2 regions of the Bradyrhizobium sp. USDA 4516 genome follow, and region 1 is predicted to be linked to the other one. Evidence: riboswitches for the same ligand, from Rfam matches in the RefSeq annotation. Region 1 holds a riboswitch; the other holds the start of a gene.
The links. A riboswitch is a leader RNA that binds a small molecule or an ion and turns the genes downstream of it on or off. The one in region 1 is predicted to bind glycine.

Region 1 (9,924 bases):
CGAGAACTGGCCGGAGCCGCCGGTCAGGATGTTGAGCGCCAGCACCGCAAGGCCGTAGATCAGAAGCATCGTCATCTGGAAGATGATGAAGTTCTTGACGAACAGCGGGATCAGGATCAGCGCGGCGAGCACGACGAGCGAGGTGCCGTAGCCCAGCGTCATGGCGCGCTTGGGAACGGCCTCGACGGCCTGGCCTTCGGTGACGACTTCGACTTCTTCAGCGGCGCTCATGATCAAACTCGCTTCACGATGGCGCGGCCGAACAGGCCTGCCGGTTTCACGACCAGGACGACGATGATCAGCGCAAGCGCGATCGGAAGTTTCAGTTCATTGCCGACGCCGGGGATGTAGGTGCCGACGAGGTTCTCGAAGACGCCGACCAGGAAGCCACCCATGACGGCGCCGAACGGGCTCGACAGGCCGCCGAGCACGGCTGCGGCAAATCCATAGATCAGCACGCCGAGCATCATGTTAGGCTCGAGGAACACCACAGGTGCGATCATCATGCCGGCGATCGAGCCGATCGAGGCGGCCATGCCCCAGCCCAGCGCGATCATCCACGAGGTGTTGATGCCGACCAGCCGGGCCGATTCCGGCAGCGATGCGGCGGCGCGCATCGCAAGACCGACCCGGGTGAAGCGGAAGAAGAAGAACAGCAGGAGCAGCATCAACAGCGTGATGCCGATCATGCCGGCCTGATGGGTCGAGATCAGCTGGCTGCCGAGGAACGGTGAGGAACCGAACGGCGTCGGATACTGCTTGATGGTGAAGTCCCAGATCAGGCCGGCGACCGAGTTGATGATCGCGTAGAGCGCGATGAAGCCGGCGACGTTGGTCAGGATCGGCGCCTTCGCCAGCGGCTTGAACAGCAACCGCTCGATGACGATGCCGGCGGCGAACGAAAAGGCGACGGTGAGCACGAAGGCGCCCCAATACGGCACGCCCCATTGCATCAGCTGCCAGGACACGAAGGTCGAGAACATCGCCATTTCGCCCTGGGCGAAATTCAGATGGTCGATGGCCTGGTAGATCATGACCACCGCGAGCGCCATGCAGGCATAGATCGCGCCGGTGGCGATGCCGGCCAGGACCTGGTTGGCAAAAAGCTCCATTGTGCCAGCTCCCTCAGTAGCCGAGATAGGATTTGCGGACGTCTTCGTTGTTCGCGATGTCCTTGGCATTGCCCGACATCACGATCCGTCCGGTTTCGATCACGTAGGCCTGGTCGGCGAGCTCAAGCGCGAGCTGCGCATTCTGCTCGACCACCAGGATGGTCACCTTTTCCTCGCGATTGATCTTGCCGAGGATGCGGAACAGGTCGCGCACGATCAGCGGCGCGAGGCCGAACGACGGCTCGTCGAGCAGCATCAGGCGCGGCCGCAGCATCAGCGCGCGCGCCACCGCGAGCATCTGCTGCTCGCCGCCGGACAGCGTGCCGGCCTGCTGGGTGTAGCGCTGCTTCAGCACCGGGAAATGCTCGTACATCCGTTCGATGTCGGCGCCGATCGCCTTCTTGTCCGGGCGGCTGATGGCGCCGAGCTGCAGGTTTTCCTCCACCGTCATGTTGGTGAAGGTGCCGCGGCCCTGCGGCACGTGGGCGATGCCGAGGCGGACCACGTTTTCGGTCGAGCGCGTGCCGATCGGCTTGCCCTCGAACTCGATCGCGCCGGTGGAGCGCACCATGTTGCAGATCGCCCGCAGTGTGGTGGTCTTGCCGGCGCCGTTGGCGCCGAGCAGGGTGGTCAGCGAGCCCTCGTTGAGCGAAAAGGAGAGGCCGTGCAGGGCCTGAACCTGGCCGTAATAGGCGCGCAGGTCCTTGACGTTGAGCATCGTGGTCATTGGTCCTTGCTCCCCAGATAGGCCTTGATGACATCAGGGTCGGCCTGGACCTGGGCCGGCGTGCCTTCGGCAAGCTTGCGGCCGAAATTGAGCGCGACGACGTGGTCGGCGATCGACATCACGAGACCCATGTGATGCTCGACCAGCAGCACGGTGATCTTGCGGTCGTCGCGGATTTTGCGGATCAGGTCGCCGAGCACATAGACTTCTTCGTGATTGAGGCCGCCGGCCGGCTCGTCGAGCAGCAGGATCTTCGGATCCGCGGCCAGGGCGCGCGCCAGTTCGACGCGCTTCTGGGTGCCGAACGGAAGTCCCGAGACCACGGTGTGGGCGACGTCCTCGAGATCGAGATAGCCAAGGATGTCGTGCACCTTCTTGTTCATGTCGGTCTCGCCGCGGCGGACCCAGGCGAGGCGCAGCGAGTCGCTGACGATGTCGCTCGAGGTGCGCGCATGCGCGCCGACGCGCACATTGTCGATCACGGACAGGTTGGGGAACAGCGCGACGTTCTGGAAGGTGCGGCCGATGCCGATCTCGGCGATCCGGTGCGGCGGGCGCGACAGGATGCTCTTGCCTTCCATCAGGATGTCGCCCGACGACGGCTGATAGAGCCGCGACAGGCAATTGAACAGCGTCGTCTTGCCGGCGCCGTTCGGCCCGATCAGCCCGAGGATCTGTCCATGGCGCATGTCGAACGACACGCCGTTCAGTGCGATGATGCCGCCGAACACGACGCTGACGTCGCGAACCGCGAGAAATGAGGAGCGTGATTGGTCCGTTGATCGGGACACTTCTTCTTTCCCGACTTCAGCGATGGCATCTCGGCTATTCAACCCGAACACACGAATCCCCTATCGATCTCGATGCGACATATCATCAGCAGTTCCGTGAAACGGCGGCGAAGAGTCGCGTCAGCCTGGAAAGCGCTCGCCGAACTGAACCAAACGCTCTGCAGACATGCACCGCATTGCCCGGAGCAAACGAACCGGGCGTCCGCGACTGCCAAGTTGAAGCAGCATCACGGAGCAAGCGGGCAGACATCGCAAATTATGATCATTGACAGCCGCACACGACGTTTCAACCCTCTCAGTTCTGCAGGTCATTGAGCAGCCTGCTAGTTCACAATTCTTCGGGTCTATAACGAGGACCGGGATTCGCATCGAAGCCCGGACGAAATCAAACATCGTGCGCAACATCGCCGCCGCTTGACGTGTTGCTTCACCGATGAGAGGCTCGGCAAACTAAGTATTTGCCTACGGTGAACGCAAACGAACAGTATTCGACCAAGCGGTGAACCGTTTTCACGGACGACAGAACGGCGCGCCCTTGCTCGATCCAGGCGACTGCGATACAGCCCACTCGGCAGCTATTTTTCAATCATCAGTGTTTGGAGTTTTAGAGAAGTAACTAAGTCTATCTGACCACGGGAGAGGCCGGATACCCGGCGCCGAAGGAGCAACCGCCCCGGAAACTCTCAGGCAAAAGGACCGTGTCGGATCTACATCTGGAAAGTGATGCGGTCAGCATCCGCCGAAGGGATAACACTCTCAGGCCAAAAAGACAGATGGGGCGCTTCAACAGCTCGATCGATTTGATCGATGGCTAGAGGTGCTTCATGTCGGTATCTGCGTTAACAACAGCAATAACCACCCTGCTCGAGCGGGCTGCGCAACGCGGCGAGCAAATCATGTTGCCCATCGGGCTGGGTGACTTGTTCAAGGTTGGGGTCGGTCCGTCTTCCTCACATACGATCGGACCGATGAAGATCGCGTCCTCTTTCGTGAGAGGCCTAGGCGCAGAGCGGCAACAAAGGACCAGCAGAATAGCCGTTACCGCCTTCGGATCGCTGGCCTGGACTGGTAAAGGCCATCGAACGGACGCTGCGATTTTGCTCGGGCTCTCCGGACACTCGCCCGACCAGCTGGAGCCGGATGAGACCGACTCGATCTTGGCCGAGATACGATCGAGTGGCAGCGTTGTTCTTCCCAATGATACTGCAATCGAATTCATCGAAGCACGCGACATCGTCTTTGACAGGCAAACGGTCTACGACCGTCACCCCAATGCGCTGTTGCTGCAAGCCTTCGATATACGCCGCGAAATCATCGCCTCAGAGGTCTGGTACTCCGTTGGAGGGGGATTTGTCGAACGCGACGGAGACAGCGGCGCATCAAAGGTGCAGACCTTTGCATTCGGCTTCGATTTCCGGTCGGCGGATGAGCTCCTGGCAATATGCCGCGCCAATTTCTGCACCATAGCTGACGTTGCGTTCGTCAACGAGCTGGCACGCCGGGACGAGCCTTCCATCGTTGAACTTCTAGACACCCTTATCCGAGTGATGATGGCGTGTGTCGATCGCGGCCTCGATCGAGATGGGGACCTGCCCGGCAGTTTGAAAGTCCCGCGCCGAGCGAAGAAGCTGTTTCAGAGACTTCGGTCTGCTGCGCTGGCCAACCAACGCTCCCCAAGCGAAGCGTTCGAGTACGTGTCCGCCTTTGCCATTGCCGTGAATGAGGAGAACGCTTCCGGTGGTCGGGTCGTCACGGCACCGACGAATGGCGCCGCCGGCGTGTTACCCGCCGTTCTCAGATATTACCGTGACTTCTGCGACGGATCCGATGTGAATGGCATGCGCAGATTCCTTCTCACTGCGACCGCGATCGGCAGCATCATCAAACACAACGCTTCCATCTCCGGCGCGGAAGTTGGTTGTCAGGGTGAGGTCGGCTCGGCCGCCGCGATGGCGGCTGCAGGACTTGCCGCCGCCCTAGGTGGCACCAACGAACAAATCGAAAATGCTGCTGAGATTGCAATGGAGCATCATCTCGGCATGACCTGCGACCCGGTCGCAGGGCTCGTTCAGATCCCGTGCATCGAACGCAACGCATTCGGCGCAATCAAGTCGATCAATGCAGCGCTGCTGGCTCTCGCCGGCGATGGCACCCACAAGGTATCGCTTGATCATGTCATCGAGACGATGCGTCAGACCGGAGCCGACATGCACGACAAGTACAGAGAGACATCTCGAGGCGGCCTCGCCGTTAACGTCCCCGAGTGCTGAACAAAGGAAGTAGCCATGGATAATGTCGTGGAAATGACGCGACGAGGTTTCGATGATCCCGTGTTCGCGTCCATCGATCGAGAGCTGCGCCGCCAGCAGAGTCAGATCGAGCTGATTGCATCCGAAAACATCGTTTCAGAAGCGGTCCTCGCAGCTCAGGGGTCCGTGCTCACCAACAAGTATGCTGAAGGATATCCCGCACGCCGGTACTATGGAGGCTGCGAGTTTGTTGACGAAGTCGAGCTGCTTGCGATTGAACGGGCGAAGGCACTTTTCGGCGCAGGATTTGCCAACGTGCAACCTCACTCCGGAGCACAAGCAAACCTTGCTGCATTCCTGGCGCTTCTGGAGCCCGGCGACACCTTTATGGGCCTTTCTCTAGCGCATGGCGGTCATCTCACGCACGGTGCCGCCGTCACGATCTCAGGTAAGTGGTTTCGGGCGATCCCTTACGGAGTACGCGAGACGGACCACCTGATCGATATGGATGAAGTCCGCAGCCTGGCGCATCAACATCGGCCAAAGCTAATTGTTGCGGGCGGTTCGGCCTATCCTCGTGAGATTGACTTCACACAGTTTCGGACGATCGCCGATGAAATTGGCGCGAAACTGATGGTCGATATGGCTCACGTTGCTGGCCTTGTTGCTGCCAATGCCTACCCGAGCCCGGTTCCCCATGCACATGTCGTGACTTCGACGACGCACAAGACGTTGCGCGGACCACGCGGCGGGCTCATTCTGACCAACGACGAGGATCTCGCGAAGAAGCTAAATTCGGCAGTCTTTCCAGGATCCCAAGGCGGTCCACTGATGCACGTCATAGCCGCAAAAGCTGTGGCATTCGGAGAGGCGCTTCAGCCGTCGTTCACGACGTATGCGAAGCAAACGATTGCCAACGCGCGGGTCCTTGCCGCCTCGCTCGCCGAGGGCGGTCTTGCGATCGTTTCCGGCGGCACCGACAGCCATGTCGTTCTGGTCGACCTGCGCCCGCTTGGAGTGACGGGCAAGGCCGCCGAACTGGCGCTTGGCCATGTCGGCTTGACTTGCAACAAAAATGGAATCCCCTTTGATCCACAGAAGCCGGCTATCACCTCGGGGATCCGATTGGGCTCGCCCGCCGTCACCACACGGGGGTTCAAGGAAACGGAGTTCCGGGAAATCGGATCATTGATCCTGAAAACCCTGAACATTGCCGCGAGAGATCCGCTGATTTTGATTGGGGAGACATCGATTGCCAAACGTGTGCGCGAACTCAGTCAGGCATTTCCGATTTATCCGCACGCAATTTAACCGTCCGGTCGATTGAGGGAGACAGGTACAATGGAAGCGAAAACGCTATCAGCAGAGCTCCGCGACCAGGCGACAGCCCTTTACAAAGCTGCGCCGCAGGTCATGCAGACTTTCCAGAGTGTCATGCTTGCCGCCAACAAGAATGGCGCTCTGCCGGCCAAGATCAAGGAGCTCATTGCCGTCGCCATTTCGATCAGCGTAAAATGCGAAGGTTGCATCGTCTTCCACATGCAGAGCGCAATCAAGCACGGCGCGACTAGGGAAGAGCTTGTCGAAGCAATCGCCGTCTCGGTCGAAATGGGCGGCGGCCCTGCTACGGTTTATGCGGGCAAGGCGCTCGCGGCTTTCGACGAACTGACGTCATAGCGTCTCCGCTGCAAAAGCGGGACACGAGCAAGTGCGCTACTGCCTGGTCAACAGGAAGTTCGACGTAGCGACGGCCTCCACGGCTTGGCCATGAACGAACGTCCGGACCGATTGGACGCCAAAATACCAATTGCCGGGGCCGGGATGCCTGCGTAATCTTCAGCGAGAGCAAGAGCATACCGCAGGATCTGAAGTCATTGACAGGACGACCGGAGCCCGCATGACATCTTCGCACATACCGCCACTGCAGTTGCTGCGCGGGTTCGAAGCTGCGGCTCGTCATCTCAGCTTTACCCGCGCTGCGGCGGAGCTACACATTACCCACGGAGCGATCAGCCATCAGATCAGGGCGCTTGAAGCGCAACTGCGCACGAAGCTGTTTCAGCGACAAGGTAGGCAGATGGTGCTCACCGAGCGCGGGCAGATACTTGTTAACCAAATCCGCCAAGGACTCCGACTGCTAGAACGCGCGTTCGAAGGAAGCGCACAACGTGCCCGATCTGATGTTCTGACCATCAGCCTGCTACCGGCATTCGCATCGCGATGGCTGATCCCCCGAATTGGTTCGTTTCACACTCATCACCCTGGTGTTCAATTGGCACTTCGGACAACAACCGAACTTGCCAACCTCGCGTCAGACGGCGTCGATCTGGCGATCCGCTATGGTCCAGGAGGCTGGCCGGGCGTGCAGCAGGAGAGGTTGATCGGCGAGCTCATTTTTCCCGTCTGCAGCCCGAATTACCGTGACGGAAACTACCCCAGATCACTGCCCGAGCTAGCGCACGCAGACCTCTTGCTCAATCCACACCAACCCTGGGAAGCATGGTTCAACGCGGCGGGCGCGGATATGCGGGAGCCGCATCATGGTACATCGTACACCGACGCCGCTCTTTTGCTCGAGGCTGCAGCGGAAGGGCATGGCATTGCGCTCGCCAGGGGCACCCTTGTTGCCGACGATCTTCGCTCCGGACGCTTGGTCCGCCTCTTCGATTGCGCGATACCGGATGAGTACTCTTATTTTATGGTATGGCGTGCGGAAAGCCGAAAACTAAAGAGTATCGCGATCTTCCGTGACTGGATGCTGGGACAGCTCAGGCCCAGTGAAGAAGCTGACATCAAGAGCGGAGCCGCGTTCAGCAATGAATCTGCCCGTGATGCGTCGCGACAGCCAAAGCATCGCGCGCGCACAGCCAAGAGGGTTAATATCTCGCAGACGGCGACATCTCACCGCTAGAAATCGGCTCACGAAGCCACTGTAAGCATTTCCTCGCGCGCTTTTACATGCTTCGTCAGCAGCCCGAGGTGGATTACAGCTCAATTTCGAGGTCGGTAAGAGGAATGCATGAGCACAGGAGTTGCTCTTCGCTCGACGTTTCTGCATGGGTCTTGCGGATAGGCAGCACCTCGCCAGCAGCGATTTTCTGGGCACACGTACCGCACACACCCGTTCGACACGAGTACGGCACGTCCAGCCCGACCGTTTCCGCCAAGTCGAGCAAAGTGCCCTGCTCCTTCGTCCAGATTGCGGTTACCCCGGAAAGCGTGAACCGAACGTAGCAAGCTGTCGGTGTGTCAATGGCATTTTTTTCAGGTACAATCGGCCGCGGTTTACAGGCCTCTCCCAGCCATTGAATCTGTATCGAGTGTACGCCACGCATATTCGAAGCTAGCTCGGTTTCCGCCCAATTAACGAACTCCGTCGGCCCACAGACAAACACATCGCTCCCTTGGTCCGAAAGCGCGCCGGCGATGAGGGAAGCATTTATTGGTCCGCAAAGATCGAAATCCCGTCCTTGCCGATCGTCCGCGAGCGGTTCAACGAAGCAGCTCCGCCAATGGCTATTGCTAAGCTCTGACCTGAGCGACTCAACTTTGGTCTTCAGGCCGAACGTATTCGAATTGATGGTAGAGTAAAAAAAGCTGGCGCGGTGACGCGGCGCCCGGACGGCGAGCTCTTCGGCAACTGCCGCAACGAAGGATTCACCTACACCCGAAGCAACAACGACTATTGGACGATCCAAACGCTCAGGTAGCTGGAAGCTTCCTGTAGGTCCGTCAGCCCGCACCACGCCGCCGCGATCCACTTGGTGGTACCAGTAGTCCGGCGCGTATGCATCTGGCACGGTCGGCCGGCCATCATGAGCGATCGTAATGCGATAGCTCTTCGGCCTGGCCGAGAAGGCTGACAAAAGATATTCTCGCTCCCCGATTCCGGGGACGTCAAAGACAAGCCGCTGACCGCTGCGAAACGGCGCGAGCGCCGTGTCATCCTCGGCGGCGAGGTAAATCGAAAGAATGTTCGGAGTTTCCTCGACCTTACGAATTATTTTGTAGTTGCGTTTGGTCATACGCCAACGTGAGGTTTCCGGCGAAGACTTTCTGGGGCTTCCTTAGCGGCACCTTCGCTGCCCATGCAGCGAAAGCACCCTCCAGACTAATCGTTCCTGGCTCAGGTCGCTATTTCGCCTCAGTCTTGGCTTCGACACCAAATCCGGCTGTGTTACCGAACACGTTCGGCTTTCGGTACACCGCGAGCAGAATGCAGCCCTCATCGCTTCGCGTCTCGTGGTATGAGCCAGGCTGACGCCATACATACTCCCCGGCGCGGCAAATGCCGTCATGATCGTAGAATGACCCTTCGAGCACAAAACTTTGCTCGAGCTCGGGGTGCTGATGAAATGGTAACCGCGCGCCAGGCTCCCACTTGAGGAGACAGGTCAGCTCTCCGGCCTCAGGCCGCTCGTAAAGCACCTTGATCTGAATGCCTTCGAATTGAGACGGCTTCCAATCGATCGCCGCCGGCTTGACATACACTGATCCGCCAATCGTTGGTTCTTTGGTCTCGAATCGCGAGTTCATTTGGTTCTCCTTATCTTGTTTCCATTTCTCGGTCGCTGACGAGAAGAACGGCGGCGTGCCGTGCAGAAACCCTGATTGCGAACTACAACTCATCCCGCGGCATTGCCAACGAACAATACTGATCTTTGCGATGAAGCATTTTCACGTTTGAATGCGCAGAACTCGCAAGGTCACGATGGCTCGAGGTCAACCAAGTCGCTCAAGCCAACGTGATGTAACAACCGATTGGCCGACTTTAGCGCTCCGTGGTTTATCTGACAGAGTTGCCTTCGAGATCCGGGATACGTCGGGATGCACGCCTAGAATCCGTTGCGCGTAGATCCCTGCAATTCGACACTCCCGCTATAAGCAGAGCGCCCCAACAGCAGTCTTTGAGCGCTGGGCGCGTGCCTATCGATTCGTATCGCATCTAGCGTTCGGGAAAATGCTTACCGCAATTGAAATCCCATGCTTCGACGTGCACGACAATAGCACGCTCCGCCTTGGCGGCGTAGCCCGGCACTTCGACG
Region 2 (9,924 bases), 7.5 Mb from region 1:
AGATTCCGGGTTCGATGCTTCGCATCGCCCCGGAATGACGGCTTCAGAAGAGCTGAAGCCGTCACTTGCCCTCACGCTGCTTCATGCGGGGATCGAGCGCGTCGCGGGCGGCGTCGCCGATCAGGTTGACGCTGAGAATGGCGATCGAGAGCAGCAGCCCCGGCCAGAAGATCAGCGACGGCTTGACCTGGAAATAGGCGCGGCCCTCGGCCATGATGTTGCCCCATGTCGGCGTTTCCGGCGAGATGCCGGCGCCGAGGAACGACAGGATCGCCTCGGTCAAGATCGCGGACGCGCAGACATAGGTGCCTTGCACGATCAGCGGCGCGATCGTGTTCGGCATCAAATGCCGCCACATGATCTTCGGCAGGCTGCTGCCGAGCGAAATCGCGGCCTCGACATAAGGCTCCTCGCGTGCGGTCAGCACCACTGAGCGCACCAGCCGCGCCACGCGCGGGATCTCGGGGATGGTGATCGCGACCATCACGGTCCAGATGCTGGCGCCCGACAGCGACACCACGGCGATCGCGAGCAGGATGGCGGGGATCGCCATCAGGCCGTCCATCACGCGCATCAGCACCGCATCGACCCAGCGGAAGAAGCCGGCGACGAGGCCGATCAGAAGACCGATGGCGATCGAGCAGACGGCGGCGCCGAGCCCGATCACCAGCGAGATCCGTGCGCCGTAGATGATGCGCGACAACAGGTCGCGGCCATAGGCGTCGGTGCCGAGCAGATATTGCGCGCTCGACGGCTTCAGCCGCTGCGACGGCGTCAGCAGCAGAGGATCATGCGGCGCAAGCAGCGGTGCGAAGATCGCCATCAGGATGATGAGGGCGAGGCTGATCGTCGCAACCGCGATGATCGGCGTCGACGTCAGGAAGCCGAACTTGACGCGGAACGGCCGGGTGACGGGAAGCGAGGATTCGGGAAGGGTTTCGATCGCCATTGCTCAGTACCGGATACGAGGATCGAGCAGGGTGTAGGCGAGGTCGATCAACAGATTGACCGCGACGTAGATACCTGACGTCAACAGGATCATCGCCTGGATCACCGGATAGTCGCGCGCCAGCACCGCATCGACGGTGAGGCGGCCGATGCCGGGCAGATTGAACACGCTCTCGGTGACGACGACGCCGGAGATCAAGAGCGCGAAGCCGGAACCGATCACCGTGATGACCGGCACGGCGGCGTTGCGCAGCGCATGGCGCAGCAGCACGCCGGTCTCGCCGATGCCCTTGGCCCGCGCCGTGCGCACGTAATCCTCGCCGAGCACATCGAGCATCGAGGCCCGCGTCATGCGTGCGATCAGCGCGACATAGATGAAGGAGAGTGTGCAGGTCGGCAGGATGAGGCGCTGGAAGAACGGACCGAAGCCGGCCGAGATGCTCTTGAAGCCCTGTACCGGAACCCAGCGCAGATCGATCGCAAAGATCTGGATCAGCACATAGCCGATGACGAACACCGGCACCGAGAAGCCGAGCACGGAAAGCCCCATCACGAAGCGGTCGATCCAGGTGCCGTGCTTCCACGCCGCGATCACGCCGAGCGGCACCGCCACCAGGATCGAGAGGATGATGGTGGCCAGCGCGACCGAGATCGAGGGCTCGAGGCGCGGGACGATCATTTCGAGGATCGGCTTGTTCGAGATCAGGGAGACGCCGAGGTCGCCGTGCAGCAACTTGGCGATCCAGGTGTAGAACTGGATGTAGATCGGCTCGTTCAGACCAAGCGAGGTCCGAATGCGTTCGAGCTGTTCGGGAGTCGCGTTGTCGCCGGCGAGGATGGCGGCCGGGTCGCCCGGCGTCAGCCGCAGCAACAGGAACACGAACAGAGCCACCACGCCCATCACGGGAATGGCGGCGAGGATGCGGCGAAGCAGATATCCGAGCAAATTTGATCCGTTGGGTTGTGGTCGATGAAGTCCCCAGCGGGACCGTTGCACACCAGACCGTAGCACAGATGGTAGCAGACTCACGGTAGAACTTGAGCAAGTCCCATGCCATCGGTGCTGCGGATTTTGCGGTGCAGCTAATCAGTCCTGTTGGCCGCGATTATTCCTCCGGTGAAGTTTGAAGCAGTCCACTGGAAGGTGGATTGATTTCAGCTTTGCGCGCGTCGGCGGGCACGTCGAGCCCGGCACCGAACGTCGGCGCCATCGGCGGCGTGTCGAGGTCGCGCCAATCGTCGATCGCCTGGGCCACCATCTGCGCCGTTGCCGCCGACAGTGTCCAGCCGAGATGACCGTGGCCCGTATTGTAGAACACGCCCGGAATCCGTCCGGCGCGAACCACCGGCATCATGTTCGGCATCATCGGGCGCAGGCCCGCCCATGGCACGACTTTCGACGTGTCGATCTCCGGGAAATGATGCCGCACCCAGTCCACCAGCGGTTGAATGCGGTCGGCGCGAATGTCGCGGTTGAAGCCGTTGAACTCGGCGGTGCCGGCGACGCGGAAGCGGTCGGCGCCGAGCCGGCTGGTGACGATCTTCGCAGCTTCATCGAGCAGGCTGACGGTTGGGGCCGCATTCCGGCTTTGCGGCGCATCGAGTTGCACCGTGATCGAATAGCCCTTCACCGGATAGACATTGACGCGGTCGTTGAGCAGGCTGGCGAAGTGGCGGCTCGCCACGCCGGCGCAAATCACGATCCCGTCCGCCTGTAGCTGCTGGCGCGTCGCGACCGCAGCATCATGTGAAGCAGCTTCGTTCCAGCCGATGCGGAAGCCGTCATCGCCGTGTGCGATCGTGTCGACGTCGGCTTCATGGACGAAGCTCGCGCCACGGCGGATGCAGGCGTCGGCAAGCCCACGCGCGAATTTGTGAATATCGCCGATCGCGTCCGACGGCGTGAAGAAGCCGCCATAGCAGGTTGTCTGCAGCGCGGGTTCGATGACGCGGATCTCGTCCGGGGTCACCGGCCGGCGGTCGAGCCCGCCTTGCTGCAGCAGCGTGTTGACCTTGAGGCCGGCTTCGAAGCCGGCCCTGTCGTGATAGACGTGCAGGATGCCGCGGCGTTCGAGATCGAAGGCGATGTTTTCGCGCTCTGCGATCGAGAACAGATGCTTGCGCGCTTCGATGGCGAGCTTCGTGGTCTCGATGGTGTTGCCGCGATAGCGCGTGATGTGGCCTACGAACTCGCCGATCCAGGAATATTTGTGCCAGCTCGGCTTCGGGTTCATCAGCAGCGGCGCGTCGCTTCTCAGCATCCAGCGCAGCCCCTTGAGGATGGTCGCGGCGCTGTTCCACACCTCGGCGTTGCTGGCGGAGAGTTGTCCGCCATTGGCGAACGAGGTTTCCATCGCGGCGTAGCGATGCCTGTCGAGGACAGTCACCTTGTAGCCGCGTTCAAGCAGGGCATAGGCCGTCGTTACGCCGGTGATGCCGGCGCCGATGATCGCGATGTGTGGCATGATAGTTGTCAGGCTCCCGTGGGTTAGAGTCGCCGAACCGCCGGTGAAACCGGCATCGGCGCCCCATCTGTCACGGTACCTGAGAGCTTGATCCGCATCGGGCCGGGGCCAGAAGCGAACTATCCCCTTCGGTGGACGTCATGGCCCTTGATGTGCGGCCATGTTCGTCTCTCTCCAGATCGTCCTGACGATACAGTCCTTTTGCCTGAGAGTTTCCGGGGCGGTTGCTCCGTCGGCGCCAAAGGCAACAACACGAATGTTGTCGCTTCGATCTCTCCCGCATCGTCGCGTTGGACGGCCGGACCGTAGGCGAAGCCTCAAAAATGGACAAGGCTAAATTTCGATCCGGCAGTGCCAACGTGTTGTGCAGTGCAAATCGATGTCAGTCCAGCGTCGCCAGCAGTGCCGCCATCAGGCGGCCGCGTTCGGCGAGGCTGTCGACCTCGATGTGCTCGTTGAGCGTATGTGCATCGGCGCCGCGAACGCCGAGGCCGTCGAGCGTGGGGATGCCCATCGCGCCGGTGAAGTTGCCGTCCGAGCCGCCGCCGGCGCTGCCGTGCGGCAGATCGAGACCCATCGCTGCAGCAAGGCCTTTTGCCTTTTCATAGAGCGCCATGGTGCCCGCATCGGGCTCCCACACCGGGCGGGTGACGCCGCGCGTCACCTTGAAGGTCACGTCGTTGGCGGTGCCCGACAGTGCCAGCATGCGCTCGACGCCACGGTCGAGATCGGCCTGGCGCTTGGCCATGCTGAGCGCTTCGCCGGTGCAGGTCGTCGCGACGCAATTGACCCACTGGCCGCCATGCACGATGCCGACCGAGAACGTGCAGTCCTCGGTGGTCATGCCGTCGATGGCGATGATCTGCCGCGCCATCTCGCGGATCGCGGAGCGGCCGGAAGACAGCGTTGCGCCGGCATGGCTGGGCTTGCCGGTGGCTTCCAGGTTGAAGCGCGCGATCGCATAGCGGCCGGTGACGACGCCGTTGTTCGGACGGCCGGGCTCCGGCACCAGCACATATTTGTTGCGCGCGGCTTCCGCCTCGATGATGTCGCGCGTCGACGGCGTGCCGACCTCTTCGTCGGGGGTGAACAGCACGGTGATCGGCAGCGGAGTCGTAAAGGAGGCGCGCGCCAATTGCCTGATCGCCTCGATCGACAGGTAGTTGCCGCCCTTCATGTCGAAGATGCCCGGCCCGAAGCACTTGTTGCCTTCGCGCCGCCACTTCAGCTTCTCGATCGTGCCGACGGGGTGAACGGTGTCCAGATGGCCGGCGATCAGGATGCCGGGCTGGCCTTGTTTCGGATGGGGGAAACGGGCGCGGACGCAGCCCGCGAAGCCCTGGCGTCCGGCGATGCGCTCGATCGTCGCACCCATGATCGCCATCTCGCGGGCGGCGAGATCGAGCATGCGTTCGACCGCGGCGGCGTCCCAGGTCGGGCTTTCGCATTCCACCCAGCTGCGCAGGCCCTGCAGCATCGTTTCGGAATCAAAGGGGAGATTGGCGGGGTTCATCGTTGTTCTCTCTTGTTGTTCTGACGGCGCCGGCATCGCGCGCGCGTTACGAAAATCTCAGCCGACGATTTTGTAAAGCCAAAATCTGGCGCGCGGCCTCATTCGTTTGTGTACGTCCGATGCGACCTGAAACCGATTGACGCGCTTGGCGCTTGGTGCAAGTCTCAATTTCACAAGCCATACAGCATGTTAGTTCGCCTAAATAACGAACCACATGCATAACGAATAAGCCGGCTTTGACCAGTTACACGTCAGGAGAGATTGCATGTTCCCTATCTCGCGTTGGAAACACCGCACGCTAGCGGCCGCGTTGACGGCGCTCGCGCTGTCGTTCGCGCCGCAGGAATTGTCATTCGCGCCGCAGGCGATGGCCGCGGGCAAGACCATCACCGCGGTGATGCACTCGGATCTGCGCGTCATCGATCCGATCATGACCACGGCCTACATCACCCGCGATCATGGCTACATGATCTATGACACGCTGCTGGCGACGGATTCCAATTTCAAGATCCAGCCGCAGATGGCGGACTGGAAGGTTTCCGACGACAAGCTGACCTACACGTTCACGCTGCGCGACGGTCTGAAGTGGCACGACGGCGCGCCGGTCACCGCGGAAGACTGCGTCGCCTCGCTGCAGCGTTGGGGCAAGGTCGACGGCATGGGCCAGAAGCTGATGGACTTCGTCGCGAGCCTGGAGGCGACCGACGCCAAGACCATCACGCTGAAGCTGAAGGAACCCTACGGCCTCGTGCTGGAATCGATCGGCAAGCCGTCATCGCGCGTGCCGTTCATGATGCCGAAGCGTCTGGCCGAGACGCCGCCGGACAAGCCGATCCCGGAACAGATCGGCTCCGGACCGTTCAAATTCGTGCAGGCGGAATTCCAGCCGGGCGTGAAGGCGGTCTATGAGAAGAACAAGGACTACGTGCCGCGCAAGGAGCCTGCGAGTTGGACCGCGGGCGGCAAGGTGGTCAAGGTCGACCGTGTCGAGTGGGTCACGATGGCCGATGCGCAGACCGCGGTGAACGCGTTGCAATCCGGCGACATCGATTTCATGGAGAACCTTCCGTTCGACATGCTGCCGGTGCTCGAAGCCAATCCGGATCTCAAGATCGACGTCCTCAACAAGTTCGGCTTCCAGACCCTCGGACGCATGAACTTCCTCTATCCGCCGTTCGACAATCCGAAGGTGCGCCGGGCTGCGTTCCTGGCGATGAACCAGAAGGACGTGCTCGACGCGCTGGTCGGCAACGCCAAGTACCAGAGGATCTGCGGCGCCTTCTTCGTCTGCGGCACGCCGCTCGAGACCGACGTCGGGGCCGAAACGCTGGTGAAGGGCAACGGCCTGGCGGAAGCCAAGAAGGCGCTTGCCGCATCCGGCTATGACGGCACCCCCGTGGTGATCATGGCGCCGGGCGACGTCACGACGTTGAAAGCCCAACCGGTCGTGGCTGCGCAGCAGTTGCGCGAGGCCGGCTTCAAGGTCGACCTGCAGGCCACCGACTGGCAGACCGTGGTGACCCGCCGCGCCAGCCAGAAGCCGCCGAAGGAAGGCGGCTGGAACATGTTCTTCACCAACTGGGTCGCGGCCGACGTTTCCGATCCGATCGTCAACGCGTCGATCACGGGTCGCGGCAAGAATGGCGGCTGGTTCGGCTGGGCCGAAGACCCGAAGATCGAGGAGCTGCGTGACAAGTTCGCGCGCGCCGGCTCGGCTGAGGAAAAGAAGAAGATCGCCGCGGAAATCCAGACCGAGGCCTACGATCAGGTGATCTACGTTCCGCTCGGCCAGTACACCATTCCGAGCGCATGGCGGAAGTCGCTGACCGGTGTGCTCGACGGCCCGGCGACGCCGATCTTCTGGAATATCGACAAGTCCGAGTAAGCTTGCGGCTTGACGCAAAAACAAATGGCCGGGACTTGTCCCGGCCATTTTCTTTTCGCCCTGTCGCGTGTCAGGTGTGGCTGTCGCGGAGCTGCTCCAATCCGTCGCTGAGCGGTGGTCCGCCTTGTGGTGCGTGCTGCGGCGGGGAGGGGCGCTCCTTGCGCTGATCGGGTTGGTCGGTTGCGCGCTGCGCGGATGGATCGTCGTTCGGCATCGTCATGCTCCAATTGCGGCATGACAACGAATACGCAGTGCACGGGTTCCGAACCGGGGACCGCTAATCGCCGTGGCCTGGTGTCATGCTGCTCGGGCTCGACAAGCTCGTGAGCTGTGTCTGTCTGGTGCCGGTTCCGCTCATCCTGACCACCGCTCCAGCGGCAAATGCGAGCAGTCCGTACACCACGATCGCGCCGCGGATCCATCGCCGGTAGATCGCGCGGTCGTCGGGCGCAGCGTTGCGGAAATTCTGGGCATTGAGCCCGTTGCTGCAATGAGCCGCATCGTCGCCATGCTCGAGAGTAAAGGCACCATGATCGCGCGCCGTTTCGCTAGCAATCCGATTGCTCTTCGCAATCCGATTGCAGTTTGCAATCTCCATCGCCGATCTCCGACCAAAATTGATTTCGAAATGCAACAGCCGCGAAAATGCGCGGCCGGAATTTCCAATGCGGGTAAGACTACGACAGTCAGCGATCGCGGCGTGTGAACTGCGCCACAGCCGGGAAACACGACGCTGGCCCGCTCGGGTGCGCGTGGCATGCGAAGGTTGGTGCGGGCGGTGGGACTCGAACCCACACGACGTTGCCATCGAGGGATTTTAAGTCCCTTGCGTCTACCAGTTCCGCCACGTCCGCGTTGCGCCAGGCGCGCCGATTTCTAGCGCGTTTGGGCGCGGAGTGGAATTGTCATTATCCGGTGCTAACAGGTGAGCTTTCAAAGGCTTAAGCGGCGGCCCGCAATTCCATTTGCCTCGGCGGCCGAGCATTGCGATAAGCAGCGCGCCGCCGCGATTGAGCCTCAATCCGGACACCGGTGGCTGCTTTAGGCAATCTCAACACTGTCCGGTTAAGAAAGCTGAATGTCCGTTCGTTTCCCACGCCGCCTGAAGCTGTCGCGCGCGGCGGCCGTCATCGCGCTGCTCGCCTCGGCCGCGGGCGTTTCCGGCTGCGCGCAGATCGGCGACACCGTGCCGTCGGCATTCGCAGATCCCGCCAAGTACGAGCTTTATGATTGCAAGCAGCTCGAGAACGAGCGCAGCAATCTCAAGACCCGCGCGGCGGATCAGGAAAAATTGATGGCCAAGGCGGAGACCGGCGTCGGCGGTACTGTCGTCTCCGAGATGGTCTATCGCAACGAGCTGATCTCGATCCACTCCCAGCAGAAGCTGGCGGATGAGGCCTGGCGCAAAGGCAGGTGCCATGAAAGCACGCCGGACACGCCTGCGGCCGCGGCCCCCGCGGCTTCCACGCCGGCGGCGAAGGGCCCGCGCGCACCGCGAGGCCTCGTCCACTAAGCTTGCGTTTCCAGACGGGTCGGTCGTGATTGGCCGAGCTCAGGCTCGCCAGTCGTAGATCCAGTCCTGCCGCGCCAGCATGCGCTCCGGACCGATGGCGCGGATCGCCAGATCGCGCGCGATCGCCGCCGGCCCGCGCAAATGATAGATGCGGCCCTGCTGTCGCGCCAGGCGCTGCACTTTCAGCACGCGCCCGCGCCGCACCCGTGCGTAGCGCGTCAACGCCGCGGGAATGCCCGCGGTGTTTTCCCCGGTGCTGTCGCTCAAGGCCTTGGCGAGCACGGCCGCATCCTCGATCGCCATGCCGGCGCCTTGTGCGGCAAACGGCAGCATCGCATGCGCGGCATCGCCGAGCAGCGTCACCGCGCCTTCGCTCCAGCGACCGATGTCGGGCAGGGTGAACAGCGCCCATTTGCGCCAGCCGTCGACCGCGTCGATCAGCACCCGCGCTGTCGTGGGCCAGCGCGCGGTGGCGAATGCACCCTTGATCTCGTTGATGTCGCCGGGCTCGCTCCAGCCCGGCCGGTTCCAGGTGCCCGATACGATCGCGACCACGTTGATCTGGCGTCCGGCCGAGATGGGATAGGCGACGAGATGCGCGTCCGGTCCCATCCAGAGCTGCACGCGCGGTGCGGTGTATTCACGCGGCAGGGCGGTGGCGTCCAGCGTGCCGCGCCAGGCGATCAGGCCGGAGAATTGCGGCTGTACATCCGGAAACAAATGCCCGCGCACCGACGACCAGATGCCGTCGGCGCCGATCAGCGCGACGGCCAATTCCTCCTGCCGTGAATTGCCGCGGCGTTGCACGACGGTGAGGCCTCGCGCATGCTTGGTCACATCCTCGAACTGGCAGCCGAGCCGCAGATCGATATCGGGATGGTCGCTCGCGGCGGCCTGCAGCGCGGCCTGCAAATCGGCGCGGTGGATCACCCAATAGGGTGCGCCGGCGCGGAACTCGGCGGCCTGGCCAAGCGGCATCCGTGCGATCTCGCCACCGGCCCGCGCGCTCAGGATGTTGACGGATTCAGGCGTGACCGCGCGCCGCGCAAGCGGTTCCTTGAGCCCGAGCTCGACCAGGATGCGGCTGGCATTGGGAGAGAGCTGGATGCCGGCGCCGGCTTCCTCGAGCCGTTCGGCCTTCTCCAGCACGACGACGCGAAAGCCCTGTGCCGCCAGTGTCAGCGACGCCGTCAGTCCTCCGATCCCGGCGCCTGCAACGATGACGGTTCGCGTCAGCGCCACGGAGCGGTCAGGCGACCTTGTCTTTCAGCACGCATTCCGGCGGTCGCGCTTCGCCGGCCGCGAGGTCGGATGCGAAGCGATAAAGCGTCGAGCAGTACGGGCAGATAATCTCGTTGTCATTGCCGAGGTCGAGGAACACGTGCGGATGGTCGAACGGCGGGTTGGCGCCGACGCACATGAACTCCTGCGATCCGATTTCGATCACCGAGACACCGGCATCGTTATGGAAGTGCGGGACGACGTGGTCGGACATATTCTCACCTTGATGGCAACGATGGGCAGACGCAATCAACAGCATGCGGCATCGCGAAATGCCGCGCACCATACTGGCGGGAACAGTTGATTCCTAGAGCCCCGA

Region 2: it holds a riboswitch for glycine, as region 1 does, so the genes downstream of both, ACVI1L_RS39370 (D-amino acid dehydrogenase) here and ACVI1L_RS04610 (L-serine ammonia-lyase) in region 1, are expected to answer to the same signal.

What each region holds. Positions count from the first base shown of each region.
Region 1 is NZ_JBSRXT010000001.1:977,637-987,560, forward strand. Features, by position in the region: gene ACVI1L_RS04590 (branched-chain amino acid ABC transporter permease) at 1-231, opposite strand, end outside; gene ACVI1L_RS04595 (branched-chain amino acid ABC transporter permease) at 234-1,112, opposite strand; gene ACVI1L_RS04600 (ABC transporter ATP-binding protein) at 1,126-1,839, opposite strand; gene ACVI1L_RS04605 (ABC transporter ATP-binding protein) at 1,836-2,630, opposite strand; glycine riboswitch at 3,254-3,339, shown strand; gene ACVI1L_RS04610 (L-serine ammonia-lyase) at 3,455-4,900, shown strand; gene glyA (serine hydroxymethyltransferase) at 4,916-6,190, shown strand; gene ACVI1L_RS04620 (carboxymuconolactone decarboxylase family protein) at 6,221-6,556, shown strand; gene gcvA (transcriptional regulator GcvA) at 6,777-7,790, shown strand; gene ACVI1L_RS04630 (flavin reductase family protein) at 7,864-8,904, opposite strand; gene ACVI1L_RS04635 (cupin domain-containing protein) at 9,014-9,415, opposite strand; gene ACVI1L_RS04640 (pyridoxamine 5'-phosphate oxidase family protein) at 9,825-9,924, opposite strand, start outside.
Region 2 is NZ_JBSRXT010000001.1:8,475,118-8,485,041, reverse strand. Features, by position in the region: gene ACVI1L_RS39380 (ABC transporter permease) at 62-949, opposite strand; gene ACVI1L_RS39375 (ABC transporter permease) at 953-1,894, opposite strand; gene ACVI1L_RS39370 (D-amino acid dehydrogenase) at 2,055-3,413, opposite strand; glycine riboswitch at 3,479-3,593, opposite strand; glycine riboswitch at 3,597-3,703, opposite strand; gene ACVI1L_RS39365 (M20/M25/M40 family metallo-hydrolase) at 3,796-4,926, opposite strand; gene ACVI1L_RS39360 (ABC transporter substrate-binding protein) at 5,192-6,811, shown strand; gene ACVI1L_RS39355 (hypothetical protein) at 6,882-7,025, opposite strand; gene ACVI1L_RS39350 (hypothetical protein) at 7,089-7,409, opposite strand; tRNA gene ACVI1L_RS39345 (tRNA-Leu) at 7,579-7,665, opposite strand; gene ACVI1L_RS39340 (hypothetical protein) at 7,890-8,324, shown strand; gene ACVI1L_RS39335 (FAD-dependent monooxygenase) at 8,364-9,566, opposite strand; gene ACVI1L_RS39330 (zinc-finger domain-containing protein) at 9,574-9,819, opposite strand.